DNA from 3 places in the Pseudomonas sp. MDT1-17 genome. Region 1 is predicted to be linked to each of the others. Evidence: riboswitches for the same ligand, from Rfam matches in the RefSeq annotation. Region 1 holds a riboswitch; each other region holds the start of a gene.
The links. Region 1 has a riboswitch for cobalamin ahead of cobO (cob(I)yrinic acid a,c-diamide adenosyltransferase). Riboswitches for the same ligand answer to the same signal wherever they lie in the genome.

Region 2: it holds a riboswitch for cobalamin, as region 1 does, so the genes downstream of both, ACYZTX_RS15365 (ABC transporter substrate-binding protein) here and cobO (cob(I)yrinic acid a,c-diamide adenosyltransferase) in region 1, are expected to answer to the same signal.
Region 3: it holds a riboswitch for cobalamin, as region 1 does, so the genes downstream of both, ACYZTX_RS14810 (CbtB domain-containing protein) here and cobO (cob(I)yrinic acid a,c-diamide adenosyltransferase) in region 1, are expected to answer to the same signal.

What each region holds. Positions count from the first base shown of each region.
Region 1 is NZ_JBUBVM010000001.1:2,315,028-2,322,289, forward strand. It holds gene ACYZTX_RS10750 (C40 family peptidase) at 1-567, shown strand, start outside; gene ACYZTX_RS10755 (C40 family peptidase) at 733-1,269, shown strand; gene ACYZTX_RS10760 (O-methyltransferase) at 1,285-1,938, shown strand; gene ACYZTX_RS10765 (PQQ-dependent sugar dehydrogenase) at 2,065-3,378, opposite strand; gene ACYZTX_RS10770 (hypothetical protein) at 3,447-4,031, opposite strand; cobalamin riboswitch at 4,186-4,419, shown strand; gene cobO (cob(I)yrinic acid a,c-diamide adenosyltransferase) at 4,500-5,111, shown strand; gene ACYZTX_RS10780 (cobyrinate a,c-diamide synthase) at 5,122-6,522, shown strand; gene bluB (5,6-dimethylbenzimidazole synthase) at 6,519-7,169, shown strand; gene cbiB (adenosylcobinamide-phosphate synthase CbiB) at 7,166-7,262, shown strand, end outside.
Region 2 is NZ_JBUBVM010000001.1:3,332,555-3,339,816, forward strand. It holds gene ACYZTX_RS15355 (ABC transporter ATP-binding protein) at 1-757, opposite strand, end outside; gene ACYZTX_RS15360 (FecCD family ABC transporter permease) at 754-1,770, opposite strand; gene ACYZTX_RS15365 (ABC transporter substrate-binding protein) at 1,767-2,780, opposite strand; cobalamin riboswitch at 2,921-3,123, opposite strand; gene ACYZTX_RS15370 (DJ-1/PfpI family protein) at 3,538-4,134, shown strand; gene ACYZTX_RS15375 (GGDEF domain-containing protein) at 4,384-5,190, shown strand; gene ACYZTX_RS15380 (chalcone isomerase family protein) at 5,367-5,918, shown strand; gene ACYZTX_RS15385 (DUF3833 domain-containing protein) at 5,938-6,459, shown strand; gene ACYZTX_RS15390 (DUF2878 domain-containing protein) at 6,461-6,946, opposite strand; gene ACYZTX_RS15395 (class I SAM-dependent methyltransferase) at 6,961-7,262, opposite strand, start outside.
Region 3 is NZ_JBUBVM010000001.1:3,195,055-3,202,316, forward strand. It holds gene ACYZTX_RS14785 (fatty acid cis/trans isomerase) at 1-427, shown strand, start outside; gene nfuA (Fe-S biogenesis protein NfuA) at 536-1,120, shown strand; gene cobM (precorrin-4 C(11)-methyltransferase) at 1,268-2,014, opposite strand; gene ACYZTX_RS14800 (cobalamin biosynthesis protein) at 2,098-2,511, opposite strand; gene ACYZTX_RS14805 (CbtA family protein) at 2,508-3,215, opposite strand; gene ACYZTX_RS14810 (CbtB domain-containing protein) at 3,227-3,430, opposite strand; cobalamin riboswitch at 3,551-3,779, opposite strand; cobalamin riboswitch at 3,955-4,167, shown strand; gene cobW (cobalamin biosynthesis protein CobW) at 4,270-5,331, shown strand; gene cobN (cobaltochelatase subunit CobN) at 5,335-7,262, shown strand, end outside.

The DNA.
Region 1 (7,262 bases):
CAAGAGCAGCAACAGCAGGCTAAAAATTCTGTTACCGCCCAATCTTCCGTTCTTTATCAGCAAGCGCTTGAACAGGAAGAGGCGGCCGCCGAAAAAGAATTGGCAGACTTCGCCGGCGGCAAGTCGTACCAGCTTCCGGTTCTGGCCGACAGCATCCTCGAACGCGGCATGTCCCTGATCGGTACCCGTTACCGTTTCGGCGGCACCTCCGAAGCTGGCTTTGATTGCAGCGGCTTCATCGGTTACCTGTTTCGTGAAGAAGCCGGCCTGAACCTGCCACGCTCCACTCGCGAAATGATCAACGTGGACGCTCCGTTGGTTTCGCGCAGCAAACTGGAGCCTGGCGACTTGCTGTTTTTCGCCACCAATGGCCGTCGCGGTCGCGTCAGTCACGCCGGGATCTACCTGGGTGACAACCAGTTCATCCATTCCAGCAGCCGCCGCAGCGGTGGTGTCCGGATCGATAGTCTGGGCGACAGCTACTGGAGCAAAACCTTCATCGAAGCCAAGCGCGCACTCGCGATGGCGCCGGCTGCAGCCCCGACGATCGTCACGGCACGCAAGTAAGCGGACATTTTGTAAGGTGAACTTAAAGTCTTACTTGAAGTTTGCCCCGTAGCAGCTAGAATCCAGATCTATTATTGATGGCAAACCGCCTGCGTCCTGCGCAGGCGGTTTTCTTTTCTGCGCCCCCTGCAGAAAAAGCCGCAGCCAGATCAGGATGTTCTGCTTATGTCGACGTCGGCCCGCCTCGCAATCATGTTCTTCGCAGCGCTGCTCAGCGCCTGCGCCAGCCGAACACCGCCACCTGCGCCGGTGGTTCGCTCGCCCATTATTTTCAGTTCCTCCCAAGCATTCTCCCCTGAGGCAGAAGACGTGTTGTTCCGCGCGCTCGGCCTGGTGGGCACGCCGTATCGCTGGGGTGGCAACACGCCGGATTCGGGATTCGATTGCAGCGGGCTGATCGGTTACGTCTATCGTGACGTCGCCGGCATTTCCCTGCCGCGTACCACCCGCGAGATGATCAGCATGCAAGCGTCCAGCGTGGGCAAGGAAGGTCTGCAAACCGGCGACCTGATCTTCTTCGCTACCAATGGCGGTTCCCAGGTCAGCCACGCCGGGATCTACGTCGGCGAAGGTCGCTTCGTCCATGCGCCCGCCACCGGCGGCACGGTGAAGCTCGACAGCTTGTCCAAAGCTTACTGGCAGAAAGCCTATCTGAGTGCCAAGCGCGTCTTGCAACCTGAACACTTGGCTCGCAACCCCTAGATTGCAGAGGTTGTCATGACCGCTCGCACACTCAATCTCGACGATTCCCTGTATCAATACCTGCTCGATGTTTCCCTGCGCGAAACGCCGCTGCTCAAGCGTTTGCGGGACGAAACTCAGGCGCTGCCGATGGCTCGCTGGCAAGTGGCGCCGGAACAGGGCCAGTTTCTTGCACTATTGGTGAAACTCACCGGCGCCAAGCGTCTGCTGGAAGTCGGCACCTTCACCGGTTACAGCGCTTTGTGTATGGCAGCTGCATTACCGGATGACGGCTCGCTGATCTGCTGTGACATACCCGGCGACTACAACGCCATCGCACGTCGTTACTGGCAGGAGGCGGGGCTTGCCGAGCGGATTGATCTGCGTCTGGCGCCCGCGCTGGAAACCCTGACTCAGCTGGATCAACAAGAGCAGTTCGACCTGATCTTCATCGATGCTGACAAGGCCAACTATCCACGCTACCTGGAGCACGCGTTGCGTCTGCTGCGCGTCGGCGGTCTGGCGGTGTTTGATAACACGCTGTGGAGCGGACGGGTGCTTGAAGACCATCCCGAGAGCGAAGACACCCGAGCCATCCAGGCGCTCAATCGCGCCTTGAAGGATGACTCGCGTGTGGATCTGTCGTTGTTGCCGTTGGGCGATGGATTGACGCTCTGTCGTAAACGCTAAATCCCTGTGGGAGCGAGCCTGCTCGCGAAGGGGTCGGCACATTCAATATCTTTGTTGCCCGATCAAACGCTTTCGCGAGCAGGTCGAATCGTCGCACCGTCGCTCCCACAGGTTATGTGTGTGCGTTTATTTAGTTGCAGACACACGCCACACCTTATTCCCCACATCATCCGCCACCAACAAATCACCCTGCTGATCAATCACCACGCCCACTGGCCGGCCCATGGCTTTCTCATCTGCGTTGAGGAAGCCGGTGAGCACATCAACCGGCTGCCCGGTGGGTTTCCCTGCGCTGAACGGTACGAAAATCACTTTGTAGCCACTGTGCGGCTTACGATTCCACGAGCCATGCTGGCCGATGAATGCGCCTTCCTTGAACTGCGCCGGCAGCGTGTTGCCTTCAGCGAACGTCAGGCCCAGCGAGGCGGTATGCGGGCCGACCGCGTAGTCCGGAGCAATGGCCTTGGCCACCAGGTCGGGGTTTTGCGGCTCGACGCGAATGTCGACGTGCTGACCGTAATAACTGTAAGGCCAGCCGTAGAACCCGCCGTCTTTCACTGAAGTGATGTAGTCCGGCACCAGGTCGCTGCCGATTTCGTCGCGCTCGTTGACCGCCGTCCACAGTGCGCCGCTCTGAGGTTCCCAGGCCAGACCGTTTGGATTACGAATCCCCGAGGCAAAGATCCGATGGTTGCCGGTGGCACGATCCACTTCCCAGATCGCCGCGCGACCTTCTTCCTTGTCCATGCCGTTTTCGGCCACGTTGCTGTTGGAGCCCACCGTGACGTACAGCTTGCTGCCGTCCTTGCTGGCGATGACGTTTTTGGTCCAGTGGTGATTCAGCGTACCGCCCGGCAGGTCGATCACCTTCATTGGCTGTGACTTGATCGCCGTCTCGCCGTTTTCATAGTGGAAGCGCAGCAAGCGGTCCGTGTCGGCGACGTACAGGTCATTGCCGACCAGGGTCATGCCGAAGGGCGAGTTGAGGTTTTCCAGAAACACCGTGCGGGTCTCGGCGATGCCGTCGTGGTCCTTGTCCCGCAGCAGCGTGATGCGATTCGGGCTGGGGACTGCTGCGCCGGCACGGCCCATGACTTTTTTCATGACCCAGCCTTTAACGCCTTTGCCATCATCGGGTTTCGGCGGCGCGTTGGTTTCGGCCACCAGCACGTCGCCGTTGGGCAGCACGTAGAGCCAGCGCGGGTGATCGAGGCCTTCGGCAAATGCCGACACTTGGGTGCCCGCTGCGGCAGTGGGTTTAGTGCCGTCCGGCCAGCCGATCGCCGGGGCGATGTTCACCGTCGGGATCAGGGTTTTGTTGGGTTCTGGCAGCTTGGGTGACGGGCCGGTGCCGTCGGAAATTTGCAGCCTGGAGGTTTCACCACAGGCGGCAAGCCCTCCGGCGAGCACGATGACGAGAGCGAGCTGGGGCTTGCGCATGCTGATCTTCCCTATGAATGCATTGACCTAATCAATAGAGAAGCGCAGGTGCGCGATGGTTCAACCGGTCAGCCGCGGGCTTCCTTGAACAGCACGGCGATGCCGGGGTGGTAGTTGCCGGCTTCGTTGCGCAACTTGCGATAGGCGTAGGGGAAATACCAGGCCACCGCGCAGGTGTGTTCCTTTTGCAGGTCGTCGACCATGTCCTGGAGTTCTTCCGGAGTAGCGCTTTGTTGGGCTTTTTGCGGCGCAACGAACAGGCAGCCGAGTTTCAGGTCGCTGGCGTAGCTGATGCGCTTGGCGTCGCTGGTGATGTCCTGCAATGCTTGAGTCAGGTTCAGGCCGTTGACGCGTGGCCAGCGCTGGGTCGCCTGAAGGTAAGCGCGTTCTTCGCTGGTCGCGATAAACAGATCGGCGCGGCCATTGCGTTCGCCTTCTTCGGTCTGTTTGCGGGTCGGTGCTTGTTGCAGCGTCACCATTTCCGCCATCCACGCAGCGGTGGACAGCAGGCTCAGGTTGGCTTTTTCGTCGAACCAGTAAGGCGTGTCGTTATCGCCGCGCACGGCGTTGTAGCGGTCGATACAGTCAAACCAGCGTTCCAGCACCGGGCGCAGGAATTCCAGCTTCGGATTGCTGATGATCATGCCTTGCATGGGGCTCACCCTTGTTATTGTGTTGTGAGGTTGTGGCTCTTTGATATCACTGCTGGGAGTGTGGCACAAGATTGGCGTCAGATAATTGATCGACGGCAGTTATTCGCTCGCAGGCCGCCCGTCTTCAATTGACGCTCCATCCCCAACCCTCTAACCTTCGCGGCTTGTTTCAGGTGCTCTGTGACCTTGGTCGACAGAGTGAAACAGGGAAGCCGGTGAGCGATCTCTTCAATTGATGAAGGCTCACGATCCCGGCGCTGCCCCCGCAACGGTAAATGAGTGAAGACTGCGCCTTGAGCCACTGTGTCGACTGTCGACATGGGAAGGCGCGCAGTCAGGCGAATCGCCGCTCATGAGCCCGGAGACCGGCCTGATCCATCCAGCGGCATCACGGTGGGCGATGCCAGGCTTTTTGCCGTCTATTCTTGTGCCTGCCCGCCGTTATCCAGCCTCAACGGAGAGCTCCCCATGACTGATACCCCCGATCGTGACGAACGTCATCTGGCGCGCATGCTGCGCAAAAAAGCCGTGATCGACGAACGCATCGCCAACTCCCCGAATGAATGCGGCCTGCTGCTGGTGCTGACCGGCAACGGCAAAGGCAAAAGCAGTTCGGCCTTCGGCATGCTCGCCCGGTCCATGGGCCACGGCATGCAGTGTGGCGTGGTGCAGTTCATCAAGGGGCGCAACAGCACCGGCGAAGAACTGTTCTTCCGGCGCTTCCCGGAACAGGTGCGTTTTCATGTGATGGGCGAGGGCTTCACCTGGGAAACCCAGGATCGCCAGCGAGACATCGCCGCCGCTGAAGCGGCGTGGGCGGTGTCCCGCGAATTGCTGCGTGATCCGTCGATTGGCTTGGTGGTGCTGGATGAGTTGAACATTGCGCTCAAGCACGGTTACCTCGATCTGGATCAGGTGCTCAGCGATTTGCAGGCGCGTCCGCCGATGCAGCATGTGGTGGTCACCGGTCGCGGCGCCAAACCTGAAATGATCGAACTGGCCGACACGGTCACCGAAATGGGCGTGATCAAGCACGCGTTCCAGGCCGGGATCAAAGCGCAAAAAGGCGTCGAGCTGTGAATACTACTTTATGAAAATCAGCCGTCACTGCCCGGCGGTGCTGATTGCCGCGCCGGCCTCCGGTCAGGGCAAGACCACCGTCACTGCCGCGCTGGCCCGTTTGCATCACAAGCAGGGGCGCAAAGTTCGTGTGTTCAAGTGCGGCCCGGACTTTCTCGACCCGATGATTCTCGAGCGCGCCAGCGGTGCGCCGGTGTTTCAACTGGACATGTGGATGGTCGGCGAGCAGGAAAGTCGTCGTCTGTTGTGGGAAGCCGCCGGCGAAGCCGATCTGATTCTCATCGAAGGCGTCATGGGGTTGTTTGACGGTACGCCGTCCAGCGCTGATCTGGCGCGGCATTTCGGTGTGCCGGTGCTGGGTGTGATCGACGGCACCGCCATGGCCCAGACCTTTGGCGCACTGGCGTTGGGGTTGGCGCGCTATCAGCCGGATTTGCCGTTTGCCGGTGTGCTGGCCAACCGCGTCGGCACCCTGCGTCATGCGCAATTGCTTGAAGGCAGCCTCACTGAAGGTTTGCGCTGGTACGGCGCCTTGTCCCGGGAAACCGGGATCGAATTGCCTAGTCGACACCTCGGGCTGGTTCAGGCCAGCGAGTTGAACGATCTCGATCTGCGTCTCGATGCGGCGGCCGATGCACTGGCCAGCAGTTGCGAGGTCGCGCTGCCACCGGCGGTGGAATTCGCGGCTCCTGATGTGATCGCTGCCGAACCGTTGCTGGCCGGTGTGCGAATTGCCGTGGCCCGTGACGAAGCGTTTGCCTTCACCTACGGCGCAAGCCTCGACCTGCTGCGCGCCATGGGGGCCGAATTGCTGTTTTTCTCGCCGATCCGTGACGCGCAATTGCCGGAGGCAGACAGCCTTTATCTGCCAGGCGGTTATCCCGAATTGCACCATGTGGCACTGTCACAGAACAGCACAATGCTGAGCGCAATCCGTGCTCACCATGCGGCGGGTAAACCGTTGTTGGCCGAGTGTGGCGGCATGCTCTATTTGCTCGATTCATTGACCGATGTCGAGGGCACTCGCGCTGAATTGGTCGGCTTGCTGGCGGGGGATGCGGTGATGCAAAAGCGTCTGGCCGCATTGGCGTTGCAGGCAGTCGAGTTGCCGGAAGGCTTATTACGCGGCCACACCTATCACCACTCGTTGACCAGCACCGAATTGGAGCCGATTGCCCGGGGCCTGAGCCCTAACGGCGGGCGCGGGGCGGAGGCGGTTTATCGTAAGGGGCGGATGACCGCCTCTTATGTACACTTCTATTTCCCGTCCAATCCATCGGCGGTTGCTGCACTGTTTGCGCCTGATCTTGAGGCCGCCTTCGCGAGCAGGCTCGCTCCCACAGTAGAAAGTGGGTTGGCTGAAGAAACGCGGTCCACTGTGGGAGCGAGCCTGCTCGCGAAGAGGCCATGACTGACTACGCATTCTCCGAAGCTGAACGCGAAGCGGTTTATCGGGCAATTGCCGAACGCCGTGACATGCGCCACTTCAGCGGCGGCACCGTCGAGCCCGAGTTGTTACGACGCCTGCTCGAAACCGCACATCAGGCACCGAGTGTCGGCCTGATGCAGCCCTGGCGGTTCATCCGCATCAGCGATCGAGCCCTGCGCGGCAAGATCCAGTCACTGGTGGAAGAGGAACGCATCCGCACCGCCGAAGCCCTCGGCGAGCGCACCGACGAATTCATGAAGCTGAAAGTCGAAGGCATCAACGACTGCGCCGAGGTGCTGGTCGCCGCGCTCATGGACGATCGCGAGCGCCATATCTTTGGCCGTCGCACCTTGCCGGAAATGGACATGGCCTCGTTGTCCTGCGCGATCCAGAACCTCTGGCTGGCCTCCCGCGCTGAAGGATTGGGCATGGGCTGGGTCTCACTGTTCGAGCCGCAAGCCCTGGCAGACCTGCTGGGTTTGCCGGCCGGTGCCAAGCCCTTGGCCGTTCTTTGCCTGGGGCCGGTCAAGGCATTCTATCCAGCGCCGATGCTGGTACTCGAAGGCTGGGCGCAGGCGCGTCCGCTCAGTGAACTGCTGTACGAAAATTATTGGGGAGTGAGTCAATGAGTGTGGCGTTGTTGAGTGTCGCCGCGGTTGCGCTGGATGCGCTGCTGGGTGAACCCAAACGCTGGCATCCGCTGGTGGCGTTCGGCCGTTTTG
Region 2 (7,262 bases), 1.0 Mb from region 1:
CGAAAGGGTCGATCAGGTAATGCGCCTGCACGCCGAACGTGTCCCGCAGGCGTTGCGGGGTCAGCACCTCAAGTGGCTTACCGAGGGCGACCAATCGGCCGCGTTCCAGTACCGCCAATCGATCACAGGTCAGCGCTTGATTCAGGTCATGCAGGGCAATCAATGTCGTCACCGGCAGTGCCTGTACAACTTTTAGAATGGCGAGCTGATGCTGGATATCCAAGTGATTGGTCGGTTCGTCCAGCAACAGAATCTGCGGGCGCTGGGCCAGGGCGCGAGCGATGTGGACACGCTGACGTTCACCGCCGGACAGACTGTGCCAGGTACGGTTTTTCAGGTGCGCCGCATCGACGTCGCGCAGCGCTTGCAGGACGATGGCATCGTCCTTACTCGACCACGGGCTCAAGGCCGACAGCCACGGCGTTCGACCCAGGGCTACAGCATCAAACACACTGATGGCATCCAGGGTGTCGGCCTGTTGCTCAACCACCGCCAGGGTTTGCGCGATGGTTCGCCGTGACAGCGTTTTGAGGCTCTGGCCGTTGAGGTGGATGTCTCCCCGGCTGGGGATTCGCACGCCGGCCAGCAGTTTGAGCAGCGTGGATTTTCCCGAACCGTTGGGCCCGACGAGGCCCAGGGTTTCACCACGACGGATGTCCAGGTGGATGTCGTGCAGCAACTCAGCGTCGCGGACATGAAACCCGAGGGCGGAACAACGTAGTACAGATTCGTCGATAACAGGCGAGGCTGCATTCATCGGGCATTCCTCCGACCGATCAGGATCAACGCGAACACCGGCGCACCAACCAGTGCAGTGATGACGCCGACCGGGATCACCTGGCCTTTGATCAGCGTTCGAGAGAGGACATCGGCGGCGATCAGAAACACTGCACCACCCAGCGCACTCGCCGGCAGCAGACGCGCATGCCGGGTGCCCAGCAGCAGTCGCGCGGCATGGGGGATGACCAGTCCGACGAAACCGATGGAGCCGACAATCGACACCATCACTGCCGTCACCAGTGCGGCGCAGCTGATCAACAGAAATTGCACTCGGCGTACCGGAATGCCGAGCGAGGCGGCTGAGTCGGCGCCAAAAGTGAAGGCATCCAGCGCCCGACGGTGCCACAGGCACACCGCGAGACCGGTCAATGCCACGGGCACCGACAGCCACACCGATGGCCAGCGCACGCCGCTGAGGTTGCCGAGCAACCAGAACATGATGCCGCGGGCCTGTTCGGAACTGGCCGACTTGGTGATCAGAAATGCCGTGAGCGCATTGAACAATTGCGAACCGGCAATCCCCGCCAGGATGATCTGCCCGGTACCGCCAGGTGAGCCGCTGGCACGGGCCAGTAAAACAACCACGGCGAAGGCAGCAACAGCACCGGCAAACGCCCCGACCGACAGCGAAATCAGCCCCCCGCCGAGGCCCAGCAATGCCACCAGCACCGCGCCCGTCGAGGCGCCAGCGGAAATACCGAGCAGATAAGGATCGGCCAGCGGGTTGCGCAACAGCGATTGCAAGATCACCCCGCAGGTGGCCAGGCCCGCACCGCAGGCGGCTGCCACCAGCGCGCGGGTCAGGCGGTAATTCCAGACGATGCCTTCGTCTATCGGGTCGAGGACATAACCGGCAGTCCACAGTTTGTTGGCCAGTACCTGGAACACCACGCTCGGTTCGATGCTCGTTTCACCGATGGCCACACCGGCAATCACGGCAAGCAGCAGTGTCAGAAATGCCAGCAGCGTACGAATCAACGTCCCGGTCATTTCGGCAGGTCGTAGCCGTTGATGGCTGATGACAGGATTTCAAGACCGTCGAACATTCTCACGCTGGCCTGCATGGCCATGGCGTCAAGGATGATGATGCGGTTGTTTTTCACGGCGTCCATGTTGCGGGTCACCGGGTCGCTGCGCAGGAATTGCAGTTTCTTTTGATAGTCGTCAGCCGGGAAGCGACGGCGATCCATGCGTGCGATGACCAGGAAGGTCGGGTTGGCCTTGGCGATGGTTTCCCAGCCGACGGTGGGCCATTCTTCATCGGACTCCACCACGTTGCGCACTCCCAACGTGTTCAACATGAAGTCGGGAATGCCCTTGTGCCCGGCGACATAGGGGTCGATATCCAGACTGGCGCTGGAGAACCAGAACAGCGCACTGGTGTGCTTAAGATCCTTGTTCTGTACGGTGGCAATGGACTTGGCCAGGCTGGCTTTGAGGTGGGCGTTCAGCTGCTGGCCACGTTCCTGCACGTCAAAGATTTCAGCCAATTGGCTGATACTTTTGTAGAGGCTGTCGATGCGGAACGCCTCCAGACGTGTGCCGTCGGCACCGACCAGGTTGTCCTTGGCTTCGCAGTCGGAGGGCATCAGGTAGGTCGGGATCTGCAGTTCGTGAAACTGCTCGCGAGTACCGACCACGCCCTGCGGGCCAACCATCCACTCCAGTTCCACTGCTACCAGCTGCGGACGCTTGCCGATCACCGCCTCGAAACTCGGTTCGTTATCGGCCAGGCGTTCGATCGTGTCGTTCTCTGGCTTGTACTTGGCCAGCACATCGTTGAACCACAGCGAAGTGCCGACCAGCGTGTTGCCAAGGCCCATGGCGTAGAGAATTTCAGTGCCAGCCTGGCCAATGGTCACGGCACGGCTCGGCGCCTGCTGAAACGTCAGTGTGCTGCCACAGTTCTCAACAGTCAGGGGGTAGTGGGTCGGGGCCGCATGGGCGAGGGTGGACAGACCCAGGGCAGTGACGAGGGTGGCAGGGCGGGACAGCAACATGACGCAATCTCCATTTGACCGTACAAGAGCAGGGGTACGGACTGGAAACACATCATCGAACGCTGCCATTAAAGCAGTGAAGTGCCGATCACTGAGGTGACGCTCGGCGCAAGGATGTCCTTCCCGGACACCCCGCCGGTTAGTGATTTGCTTGGCCGGCAGGTCTCCTGACTGATGCGTCGTCGCCAGGCTCCAGCCTTCCCGGGAGTGATCCCAGTGGCAGTTCAGGAGCAGGCTCAGCACCTACAGTTGCGGGGGCAGTTCCGTTTGATGCCGTGTCAGGCATCTCGGATTCCCTATTAATCCCGTTTGGAAACCGGCGGCCGGCATGGTAGTCGATCATGTCGAATATCACCACCGACCGCTTTGGGTGGGAATCGCAGTAGAACAACTCCGGTCTTCAACCGGAATACAGTGCCAACTACGAAAACAGTGCGAAAGGAATTTCAGTGCAGGCAACTTATCGGTATTAATCGACACGACTCCATTTTAATAACGTCCATTTTTGCGAGCCTTCCTGGCGGTTCACCTTTAGTCGTTAATCAACTATCCAAACGGGGTGTGATGCTGTTCTGCCTGTCAATCAGCACCCACTGCCGCGAATACTTTCGCGGCAGTGGGGGGGGCACGTGAACTTTCTGAATCAGTAGCTTGTGGGCTGTGGCATGTCGTCATGTATCCATGACAATTTTTTGCATGTACTGATTGTCGATTTTACGATGACGCCAACAACGTCTCCACTCGCACGAGGCTCCTGATGCACATCGCCATCCTGACTTTCGAAGGTTTCAACGAACTCGACTCGCTGATCGCGCTGGGCATCCTCAACCGGGTCCAGCGGCCCGGTTGGCGGGTATCTATCGCCAGTCCCACGGATAAGGTGCTGTCGATGAACGGCGTGCTGATCGAGTCGCAGACGTCGCTCGAGGACGCATGCGGTGCGGACGCTGTACTTGTGGGTAGTGGGAGAAAGACCCGGGACGTCGTCGCTGACGCCACGCTGATGTCTCGCCTGAAATTCGACTCGACGCGTCAGCTGCTGGGCGCTCAGTGCTCGGGCACGCTCATACTTGCCAAACTGGGCCTACTGGACGACATTCCGGCCTGCACGGACCTGACCACCAAACCGTGGGTCGAGGAGGTCGGCGTGGCAGTGCTCAATCAGCCCTTCGTGGCCAAGGGAAACGTCGCGACGGCTGGAGGGTGCCTGTCGTCGCAGTATCTAGCCGCCTGGTTCATCGCCCGTCTGGAAGGCGTCGAGGCTGCACGCAGTGCGATTCATTATGTGGCGCCGGTGGGAGAAAAGGAGATCTACGTGACGCGCGCAATGGCAAACATTTCGCCGTACCTTTAAAGCTCTCTATGACCGCTTTGGCCGATGTCTGATTGTTTACGACTGAGCGAAATCGACGACGAGTGTCACTGTCGGGCCCGTCAGCCCTTTATTACGAGAACAAGTCGACATTCTTCGCCGTCAAGGGCGTCAACATTCCGGTCGCGGTCAGCGTGTTTCCTGATGAACTCTATGAAGCGCCGAAAAGTTGGTCGCAGAAGGCCTATCCCAAACTTGTGCATTACAACAAGCTTCCCAAAGGTGGGCACTTTGACACAAAATCAGAATTTCTTAAGTCTGTTTCCCGAAATCGACCGCCAATGGTTCAGCCGCAAGGTGGAAAGCGTCGCTACCCTGGGCACGCCAGCGTTCACTATCTGGGAGCAGCGCCCGTATCTGGTGCGGTTCAAGAACTACCAACCGATCACCGGTCAGGAAGAGTTCATGTACCAGAACACCACGCTGTTACCGCTGCGCTCCACCGACGGCAAAATTAACCATATTTGCCTGGTGATCTATGACGTCACCGACGTCGCCACCAACCGGCATCAGCTCCAGGCCGCCAATGCGCAATTGCAGCAACTCTCCAGAACCGATCGGCTGACGGGTTTATACAACCGCGGTCATTGGGAAGAAAGCCTGAAAGTCGCCTATGCTCGGCACCAGCGTTATGGCAATGCCACCAGCCTGGTGATGTTGGATATCGACCACTTCAAGCGGGTCAACGAGACCTATGGTCACCAGGCGGGCGACAAGGTCATCGAGGAAGTCGCCAGGCTGATCCACGAGCATGTGCGCGAAACCGATGTGGCTGGGCGTTATGGCGGTGAAGAGTTCGGCGTGGTGCTTTCGGACACCGACAAGACCGGTGGAAGGGTTTTCGCCGAGCGTCTGCGTAAGGCAGTCGAAGGGCTGGAAGTGCTGCACAACGGCCAGAGCATACGTTTCACCATCAGCCTGGGGGTGGCCGACCTGAGCCAGCCCACGATCAACTACGCCGACCTGATCGCCTGGGCGGACCATGCGCTGTTTGCGTCGAAGAATGCCGGGCGCAATCGGGTGACGGTGTATGAGTAGATAGATCGTAGTGCCTGGTTTTGCGACTGCTGCGCAGCCGAACGCAGCCTTGCAGGCTCGGCAGCTGCTACAACTGGCCAACGTACTCGAGGTCCGGTTTTGAGGTATTAGCTGTACAAAATAATAATTTGGTATAACTTTTAAAGGCGTCTATTGAGTCTTAACGAGGTCTTTGCATGGCTATGCAGACGGACCGCTTAATCCGCCACCTTATCTGTCTTGTTCTGATGCTCCAGAGTGCAGAACTATTTGCTGATTGGCGCGAGGCTTTACCCGAAGCTCGTCGGATGGGTAGCGGGGAGATGCGCGTGTTCGGTTTCTCTATCTACACTGCGCAGCTCTGGAGCCCACGCCTGATTGCCGGAGAACCGCTGGGTGCAGATGTGCCCTTTGCGCTAGAGCTGACCTACAGTCGCACTATTAGTCGCGATGATCTGGTTGAGGCCAGCATCAAGGAAATCCGTCGCCTTTCACCCAACTCCCTGAATTCAGAGCTGATGGTCCGCTGGGAGTGGGAGATGCAGCAGGCGTTTGTCGATGTGCGCGCCGGTGACCGCATCACTGGAGTCTATTTGCCTGGAGAGGGCGCACGTTTTTACGTCGGCGAGAACCTACAGCATGTGGTGAGGGATGATGCGTTCGCCAAAGCCTTTTTTTCCATCTGGCTTGACCCCCGAACACGCGACCCGGAGCTGCGCGCCCAATTGTTGGGCGCAGCTAAACCCTGAGACCGTTGAGGAAATGCACATGTTGAAGATATGGATATTGCTGCTATGCATTGGCCTTGCAAGTTGCAGCCGGGTGGATGTGCACACCTACAGACAGGAGACGCCCACGCTTGAGTTGCGCGAATTCTTTGAGGGCCGGGTCGAAGCCTGGGGTATGTTTCAAAAGCGTTCTGGCGAGGTCACCAAGCGCTTCCACGTGGAGATCAATGGCCACTCCGAAGGTAGCAGGCTGATCCTCGACGAATCATTTACTTACAGCGATGGTACTAAGCAAAAAAGGGTGTGGACGCTAACTCCAGTTGGTTCTAGCCAATGGCGCGGAACCGCTGGCGACGTGGTAGGCGAGGCGCTTGGTGAGGTGGCAGGCAATACACTGCGCTGGCGATATGTGCTGAGCCTACCGGTGGATGGAAAGGTATATCAGGTTCAATTGGACGACTGGATGTACCTAATGGACAAGAACACCATGATCAATCGCTCGTTCATGACCAAGTTCGGGGTGGAGGTAGGCCAGATCACCTTGTTCTTCCGCAAGTCTTGAGTCAACGTGCATGCTGTCCGGCTATCCAGTGCAGCGCCGGCATCAACATCGCCCATATCAATGCGATTAGCAGAGCGCTAGGCCAAACACCTAGCGGTAGACCCACGTCTGCTAACCTGGCGCCGCCCAAATAGGAGAGCGGCCCGCCAAAGGCCCCTAGTAGGCTGCCCATCCACCAAGGCCGCTTTGTCCAGCTCAGGCTGTGACGCAAAGTGCTGGCGAAAAGCAGCCAAAGCATTGCCAGCCATAGCGGCAGAACAATAGTGGCATCTGAAAAGGAGAACAGCCCGAGGTGCAATAGAATACTGTCCAGGACCCAACCGCAGGTTGCCACCCGCAACAGAATGCGCCATTCATTTGGGTCGTTGGCAATCCAACGCAGGTGTGTAGCCAGGCATGCGATTGCAATCAGCAACGTCCAAGGTCGTTGCGCGCCAAACACGCAGGCGAACCAACCGAGTTGGAACAGCCCTGCGTTCAGCAACAACCGGCCCCGCCTGCTCACGCCTTTAGGCCGAAGGGCTCCGGTCGTGCCCCGGGTTTGGCGAGTAATAGATGCGCGGTGCCGATACCTCGCTCCAGGAAGCCGCCTTCGCAATAGCACAGGTAGAACTCCCAGAGGCGATAGAACGTCTGGTCGTAGCCTAGTGCTTCTAGGTTGTGCCGGCTGCGCCGCAGGTTATCGTGCCACATGCGAAGAGTCCGTGCGTAATGAAGGCCGAAGTCCTCCATGTGGTGAAGGTTCAGGTCAGTGTCGCGACTGATGGTGTGCAGCATGGCGCTCACCGAAGGCAAGGCACCGC
Region 3 (7,262 bases), 880 kb from region 1:
TCCGGCGGCTGGGTTGAGGGTCATTGATCAGTTGCCGGAAGCGACCCTGCTGCGCATCGAAACCCAGAGCGGCAAACGCGAGGTTTACAGCCTGCTGCGCAACCGCGCGCACAGTAACGTGGCGTTCCTGCTCGGTGAATCGCTGCGGTATCAGCCAGGGCTCGACACCGTGACTATTTACCCGGGCGTGCTCAGCAGCTATCCGAACTTCATGTTCAACATCCCGGCGGAGCAAGTGCCTGAGTTCGTGGATGAGATGGAAAACGCCAAGGACGTCAATCGCTTCGAAAAAATCGTCGAGCGTTGGGGCATTCGCCGCAGCCATCCGCAGTTCTGGTTCTACTTCCATGACTTGAGCCGGTTCGTCCACGAGACCGATCCGGTGGAAGAGGGCGTGCTGGACATGAACCGGTACGAGAATCTTTGATACACCTCGACCCTTGCAGGAACGTCGAATCTTTCCCGACAAAAATACTAGGACTTTGTGCGGCGCGATGATTGGCGTAAACTGCGCCCAAGCCTGCGAGGAGTTTCCATGACCGCTATTACCATCACCGACGCCGCCCACGATTATCTGGCTGATCTGCTCTCCAAGCAGAACACCCCAGGCATTGGCATCCGCGTCTTTATCACCCAGCCTGGCACTCAGTACGCCGAAACCTGCATTGCTTACTGCAAGCCGGGCGAAGAAAAACCTGAAGACACGGCGCTGGGGCTGAAAAGCTTCACCGCTTACATCGACTCGTTCAGCGAAGCCTTTCTGGACGATGCTGTAGTCGACTACGCCACCGACCGCATGGGCGGCCAGCTGACCATCAAGGCGCCAAACGCCAAAGTCCCGATGGTCAATGCCGACAGCCCGATCAACGAGCGCATCAACTACTACCTGCAAACCGAGATCAACCCGGGGCTGGCCAGTCACGGCGGTCAGGTCAGCCTGATCGATGTGGTCGAAGACGGCATCGCCGTACTCAAGTTCGGCGGCGGTTGCCAAGGCTGCGGCCAGGCTGACGTCACCCTTCGCGAAGGCATCGAGCGCACCTTGCTCGAGCGCATTCCCGAGCTCAAGGGTGTTCGTGACGTCACCGACCACACGCAGAAAGAAAACGCCTACTACTAAGTAAGGTGTTCGCTGCAGAAACGAAAAAAACGGCGTCCGTGAGTGCCGTTTTTTTTCGCGTGAAATTCACTGACGCCTTCGCGAGCAGGCTCGCTCCCACAGTTGGTCGCATTCCAATGTGGGAGCGAGCCTGCTCGCGAAGGGGCCCTATGGGCGATACAAATGCGCATGCCCCGCGCGGTACAGCGATGACTCACTGAAGTGATCGCTACCCAACACTCGGCCCACCAAAATCAACGCCGTGCGCCGAAACCCCTTGGCTTCAACCTTCGCGGCAATGTCTTCAAGCGTCCCCACTACCCAATCCTGATCCGGCCAGGTCGCCCGGTGAATCACCGCAATCGGGCAGTCCGCGCCGTAATGCGGCAGCAATTCAACCAGGATTTTCTCCAGATGATTGACCCCCAGATGAATCGCCATGGTCGCCCCGTGCTGCGCCAGGCTGCCCAGCGCTTCGCCCGCGGGCATGGCGGTCTTGTCGGCGTAGCGGGTCAGGATCACGCTTTGCGACACATCGGGTAATGTCAGTTCGGCGCCCAACAGTGCCGCGCAGGCCGCCGTGGCCGTCACGCCGGGAATGATTTCAAACGGGATGTCGAGTTCGCGCAGGTAGCGAATCTGCTCGCCAATGGCACCGTAAAGACTCGGATCGCCGGAATGCACCCGGGCCACGTCCTGGCCATTGGCATGGGCGGTCTTGATCAGCTCGATGATCTGTTCCAGATGCAGTTCGGCGCTGTTGACCACGTGTTCGGCGCGATGGCCTTCCAACACGGCGGCAGGCACCAGGGAGCCGGCGTAGATGATCACCGGGCAGCTGCGAATCAGCCGTTGGCCTTTTACGGTGATCAGTTCCGGGTCGCCGGGACCTGCGCCAATGAAGTAAACGGTCATCGTCGGTTCCTGTGAAAAAAAGGGGCAGGGCAAGGCTTCAGATGAAGATTGCTCATGATCGAAAGCGGGGATTATCGGGGATTTTAGGCGACGCAGGCCAATGCCAAGGTGGCCTGGGCATATTTTTGTCGTGAGATCAGCAATTTTGCCGGCGCCTGGGCCAACTGTTCGGCCAAGGCCAGGGCGGCACTTTCCGCGACGCCGTAGCAGCCGGTGCGTTCGAACGCGATGTCCGAGCGGTGGCTGAGCTGCGGTTGATAGCCGGCCAGTTGTTCGCTGCTGAAGTACTTCAGTGGCAGTGCGAGTTGTGCGGCCAATTCGATCAAACCAGGTTCTTCGCGCTTCAGGTCGATGCTGGCCAGCGCCTTGATCTGGTGAAGTTCGATTTTATGAGCCTGTAACGCCTGATCGAGCAGCGCCCGCAACGTGCTGACGGGGCAGCCGCGCTGGCAGCCCAGACCGACCACCAGGGTCGGCGCTGTGCTGGTGTCAGTCATGCGTGGTATTGGCCATCGCTTTTGCGGCGGAACAACCAGGCACTGATCAGGCCCAGGGCCAGCCAGAACGCGACGTTGGTCAGCTGCGAAGCGATTTCGAACTGAGCTTCCAAGGCTTCTGGAGCCAGCATCGAGTGGACTTCCGGTTGTGGTGCGCCGATCACGTGAGGAACGGCCAGAATGGCCACGCCGAGCACTTTCATCAACCAGTGGCGGCTGAACACGATCAATGCGATGCCGACTGCAGTGGAGGCGGCAGTGCTGATCCACCAGATCTGCCGTTGCGCCAAATCAGCAGCGGCAGTGCCTGGTAGCTCAGGCGGCAGACCGAGGGTAGGTGCCAGCACGAACGTCGCATAACCGGCCAGGCCCCAGAGCAGGCCTTGGGACGTGCGAGTCGGTGCGCGCAAGGTGTAAAGACCGGCGAGCATCAGGGCGAAACCGACCGCTACCACCAGGTTGCCACCCGTGGTCGACAGCACGCGCTGCCAACCGTCTTCCGGCTCCCAGGCTTGGGCATCGTGAGTGTGAGCGGCGACAGCACCCGAGGCGTGTTCGTGAAGTTCAACAGCGGCGGGCTCGGATTTTTCGTAAGTCTCGGCCTGCAGAATCAGCGGCGCCACCCAGAAACTTTGCAGCAGGGTCAGCAACAGGGCGGCCAGCAGCCCGGTGAACCCTGCGGTTTGCGCAATACGCTTGATCATGTCGACAGGTCTCAATGGCACGGGAATGCAGAGCTGTGGCGGGTATCGTGCGCGGCATTGTGCACCGCTTCGATGTGCGAGAAACCGGCGAAATACACCAGGCACGCACCAAGGATCGACGCACACACAGCGGCGGTCAGGCGCTGAGTCAGGGTCGTGGTGGTGCTGGCGGAGCTCTTATCGGTGTTGCTGCCGGTGCTGCTGATGATCGACATGGCGCTTCCCTCTGGTCTGTCAGTGGGTGAATTAGAGCGCATGGGAGACCCTGCGAGTCGGGCGCGCAGAGGTTCAAACAGCGCCCGCCCACCGCGGGTTTGTTATTCAGTGATCGTAATGGTCACTTTGTGTTGCGGGCCGGTCTCCGGGCTCACGAGGGGCGCTGGCTTTCGCCTTGACCTGCAAGCATCACCTTCCCATGCCGAACGACTGGCACAGTGGATCTGACGCTTCGCTCGCTTACCGTTGCGGGGGCAGCACCGGACTGACATGGCTTTAGAGTAAAGCACATGATTCACCGGTTTCCCGTTTCACCCTGTGAAGGGCACCCGTAACAAAGTGCGTAGGAGAGCATGGGCGGGGGTTGGGCGTCAATTGGCAAGGGTTCTCACTTGGAACCGAAAGATGATTGGCTCTTTGTAGGAGCTGCCGAAGGCTGCGATCTTTTGATCTTGTTTTTTAAAATCAAAAGATCGCAGCCTTCGGCAGCTCCTACAGACATTGACCCGCTCCAAGACGATGCGTAGCCTTGCGCTTTCGAGGTTCTTCGGCGTCTGCCGAAGCTAAGAAGGGAACGCGGTCGATGCCGCGGCTGCCCCCGCAACTGTGAACGGTTCTGTTGGCTGCCACGCCACTGCAAGCCCTGTCTATCGGGCCCGCGGGAAGGCGCAGCCAACGTCAGTCGAACGACTGGCAAGCCGTCAGCCAGGAGACCTGCCTCGACACAGATTCTCACTTTCAACCGGGCGGGGTGATCCGGTGGCGAACTCTTCAGGCACGCGCGTCCGCGTTGCCGGTCGTCGTCCCGTATGCCCGCCACCTTGCCAAAGGGCATCCGATGAAAACACTGGCCAAACTCCCCGTCACCATCGTTACCGGCTTCCTCGGCTCGGGCAAAACCACGTTGCTGCGGCACATGCTCGACAATGCTCAGGGCCGCCGTATCGCGGTGATCGTCAACGAGTTCGGCGAGCTGGGCATCGACGGCGAAATCCTCAAGCAGTGCTCCATCGGTTGCACTGAAGAAGAAGCCAACGGCCGCGTCTATGAACTGGCCAACGGCTGCCTGTGCTGCACCGTCCAGGAAGAGTTCTTCCCAGTGATGCGCGAATTGGTCGCCCGTCGCGGCGACCTCGACCACATCCTCATCGAAACTTCGGGTCTGGCCCTGCCAAAACCGTTGGTGCAAGCCTTCCAGTGGCCAGAAATCCGCAGCGCCTGCACCGTTGACGCGGTCATCACCGTGGTCGACAGCCCAGCGGTCGCCGCCGGCACCTTCGCGGCTTTCCCGGATCAGGTCGATGCCCAGCGCAAACTCGATCCGAACCTGGACCACGAATCGCCGCTGCACGAACTGTTCGCCGACCAACTGGCCAGCGCCGACCTGGTGATCCTCAACAAGGCCGACCTGATCAGCCCTGAAGACCTGGCCCGTGTACGCCTGGAAGTCGCGGAAGAATTGCCGCCCGCCGTAAAAGTCATCGAAGCCAGCAGCGGTCGCGTGCCTCTGGACGTGCTGATCGGCCTCGGCGCCGGTTCCGAAGAACACATCGACAGCCGTCACAGCCATCACGATCACCACCATGAAGGTGAAGACGATCACGACCACGATGCTTTCGATTCGATCTCCATCGAACTGCCTCAGGCAGACGAAAGCCTGCTGCTGGACGCGCTGACTCAACTGGTGGTCCAACACGGCATCTTGCGCGTCAAAGGTTTTGCGGCGATTCCGAACAAACCGATGCGCCTGTTGATCCAGGGCGTGGGCACACGTTTCGACAAGCATTTCGACCGTCAGTGGGGCGCCGATGAAGCGCGCACCACGCGCCTGGTATTGATCGGCCAGGAGCTGGACGGAATGCTAATCGAAACGCAATTGCGCGCTGCGCTCAGCGTTTAAGCCATGCACCTGCTCAGGACCCAGCCCGGCGGTTTCGTGTCGGATGACAACATTGCCGACCTTGGACAAACCCCCGCCGAGCTGGTGATCCTGTGCAGCGGCGACTCCAGCCTCGCGCTACTCGCCGAAGCGGCGCAGCAGTTGCCCGACGATTACCCGAGCGTGCGTCTGGCCAACCCGATGCAGGTGCAGAACCACGCCTCAGTCGATCTGTATGTCGACGAAGTGTTGCGCCACGCCAAGGTGATTCTGATCTCGCTCCATGGCGGCATCGCTTATTGGCGTTATGGCGTGGAGCGCTTGGTGGAGTTGTCGCAGCGCGGCGTGCAGCTGATTCTGGTGCCCGGCGATGACCGTCCGGACCCGGAACTCAGCGACCTGAGCACCGTGGCTGCCTGCGACCGCGATCGGCTTTGGCAGTTTTTGCGTCAGGGCGGCATGAGCAATGCCCTGGATTTTTTCCGCTGCCTTGCCGATCGTTGGCTGGAACGCGACTACGCCTGGGCCGAGCCGCAAACCCTGCCGCGCACGGCGATCTACCATCCGCAAAAAAGCCCCGCAGACCTTCACGATTGGCAAGCCGACTGGCAGGCCGATCAACCGGTGGCGGCGGTGTTGTTTTACCGTTCGCATTTGCAGGCGGCGAACACCGGTTTCATCGATATTTTCTGTCAGCGCTTGCAGGCGGCGGGGCTGAACCCATTGCCGATTGCGCTGGCCAGTTTGAAAGAACCCGGCTGCCTGACGGTGGTCGAGGACCTGCTGGACGAAGTTGAGGCGGGGGTGATTCTCAACACCACCGGTTTCGCGCAATCCAGCCCCGAAGCGCCGCACCTGCGACCGTTTCGCCGCAACATCCCGGTGATCCAGGCGATTTGCGCCCAGGACAACGAGCCTGCTTGGCGCGCCAGCGAACAAGGCCTCGGTCCACGTGATTTGGCGATGCACATCGCGCTGCCGGAACTGGACGGGCGGATCATCAGCCGGCCGATCAGCTTCAAGGACCTGGCCTGGCGCAGCGAGCGCAGCCAGTCGGATGTGGTCTGCTACCGACCGCAACCTGAACGCATGGATTTTGTCGCCGAACTGGCGCGGCGCTGGATTGATCTGGCGCGTGTGCCCAATGGCGAGAAGCGCATCGCCCTGATCCTCGCCAACTACCCGACCCGTAATGGGCGTATCGGTAACGGGGTGGGCCTCGATACCCCGGCCGCCGCGCTGAATATCCTGCGCGCGCTGCATAAAGAAGGTTATCCGCTGCCCGCCGAATTGCCGGACACGGGCACCGCGTTGATCCAGCAATTGCTCGGTGGCGTCAGCAACGACCTCGACACCCTTGACCAGCGTCCCTGTCAGCAAAGCCTGGCGATGGATGACTACCTGCTGATGTTCGACGCCTTGCCCGAATCCAACCGTCAGGCTGTGCTGGAACGTTGGGGCACGCCCGAAAGCGATCCGATGTGCCGGGGCGGGCGAATGATGATCGCCGGGCTGCGCTTTGGCCTGACCTTCGTCGGCATTCAACCGGCGCGCGGTTATCAGGTGGATCCGAGCGCGGTGTATCACGACCCGGACCTGGTGCCGCCGCACGGTTATCTGGCGTTCTACTTCTGGTTGCGTAACACCTACGGCGCCCACGGCGTGATTCATGTCGGCAAGCACGGCAATCTCGAATGGCTGCCGGGCAAGGGCGTCGGGCTGTCGCAGAGCTGCTGGCCGGATGCGCTGCTCGGGCCGCTGCCGAACATCTATCCGTTTATCGTCAACGACCCGGGCGAGGGTGCCCAGGCCAAGCGCCGCACCCAGGCCGTGATCATCGATCACCTGATGCCGCCGCTGACGCGCGCCGAAACCTACGGCCCGTTGCGCAACCTCGAATTACTCGCCGACGAATATTACGAAGCACAATTGCTCGATCCGCGCCGTGCCCG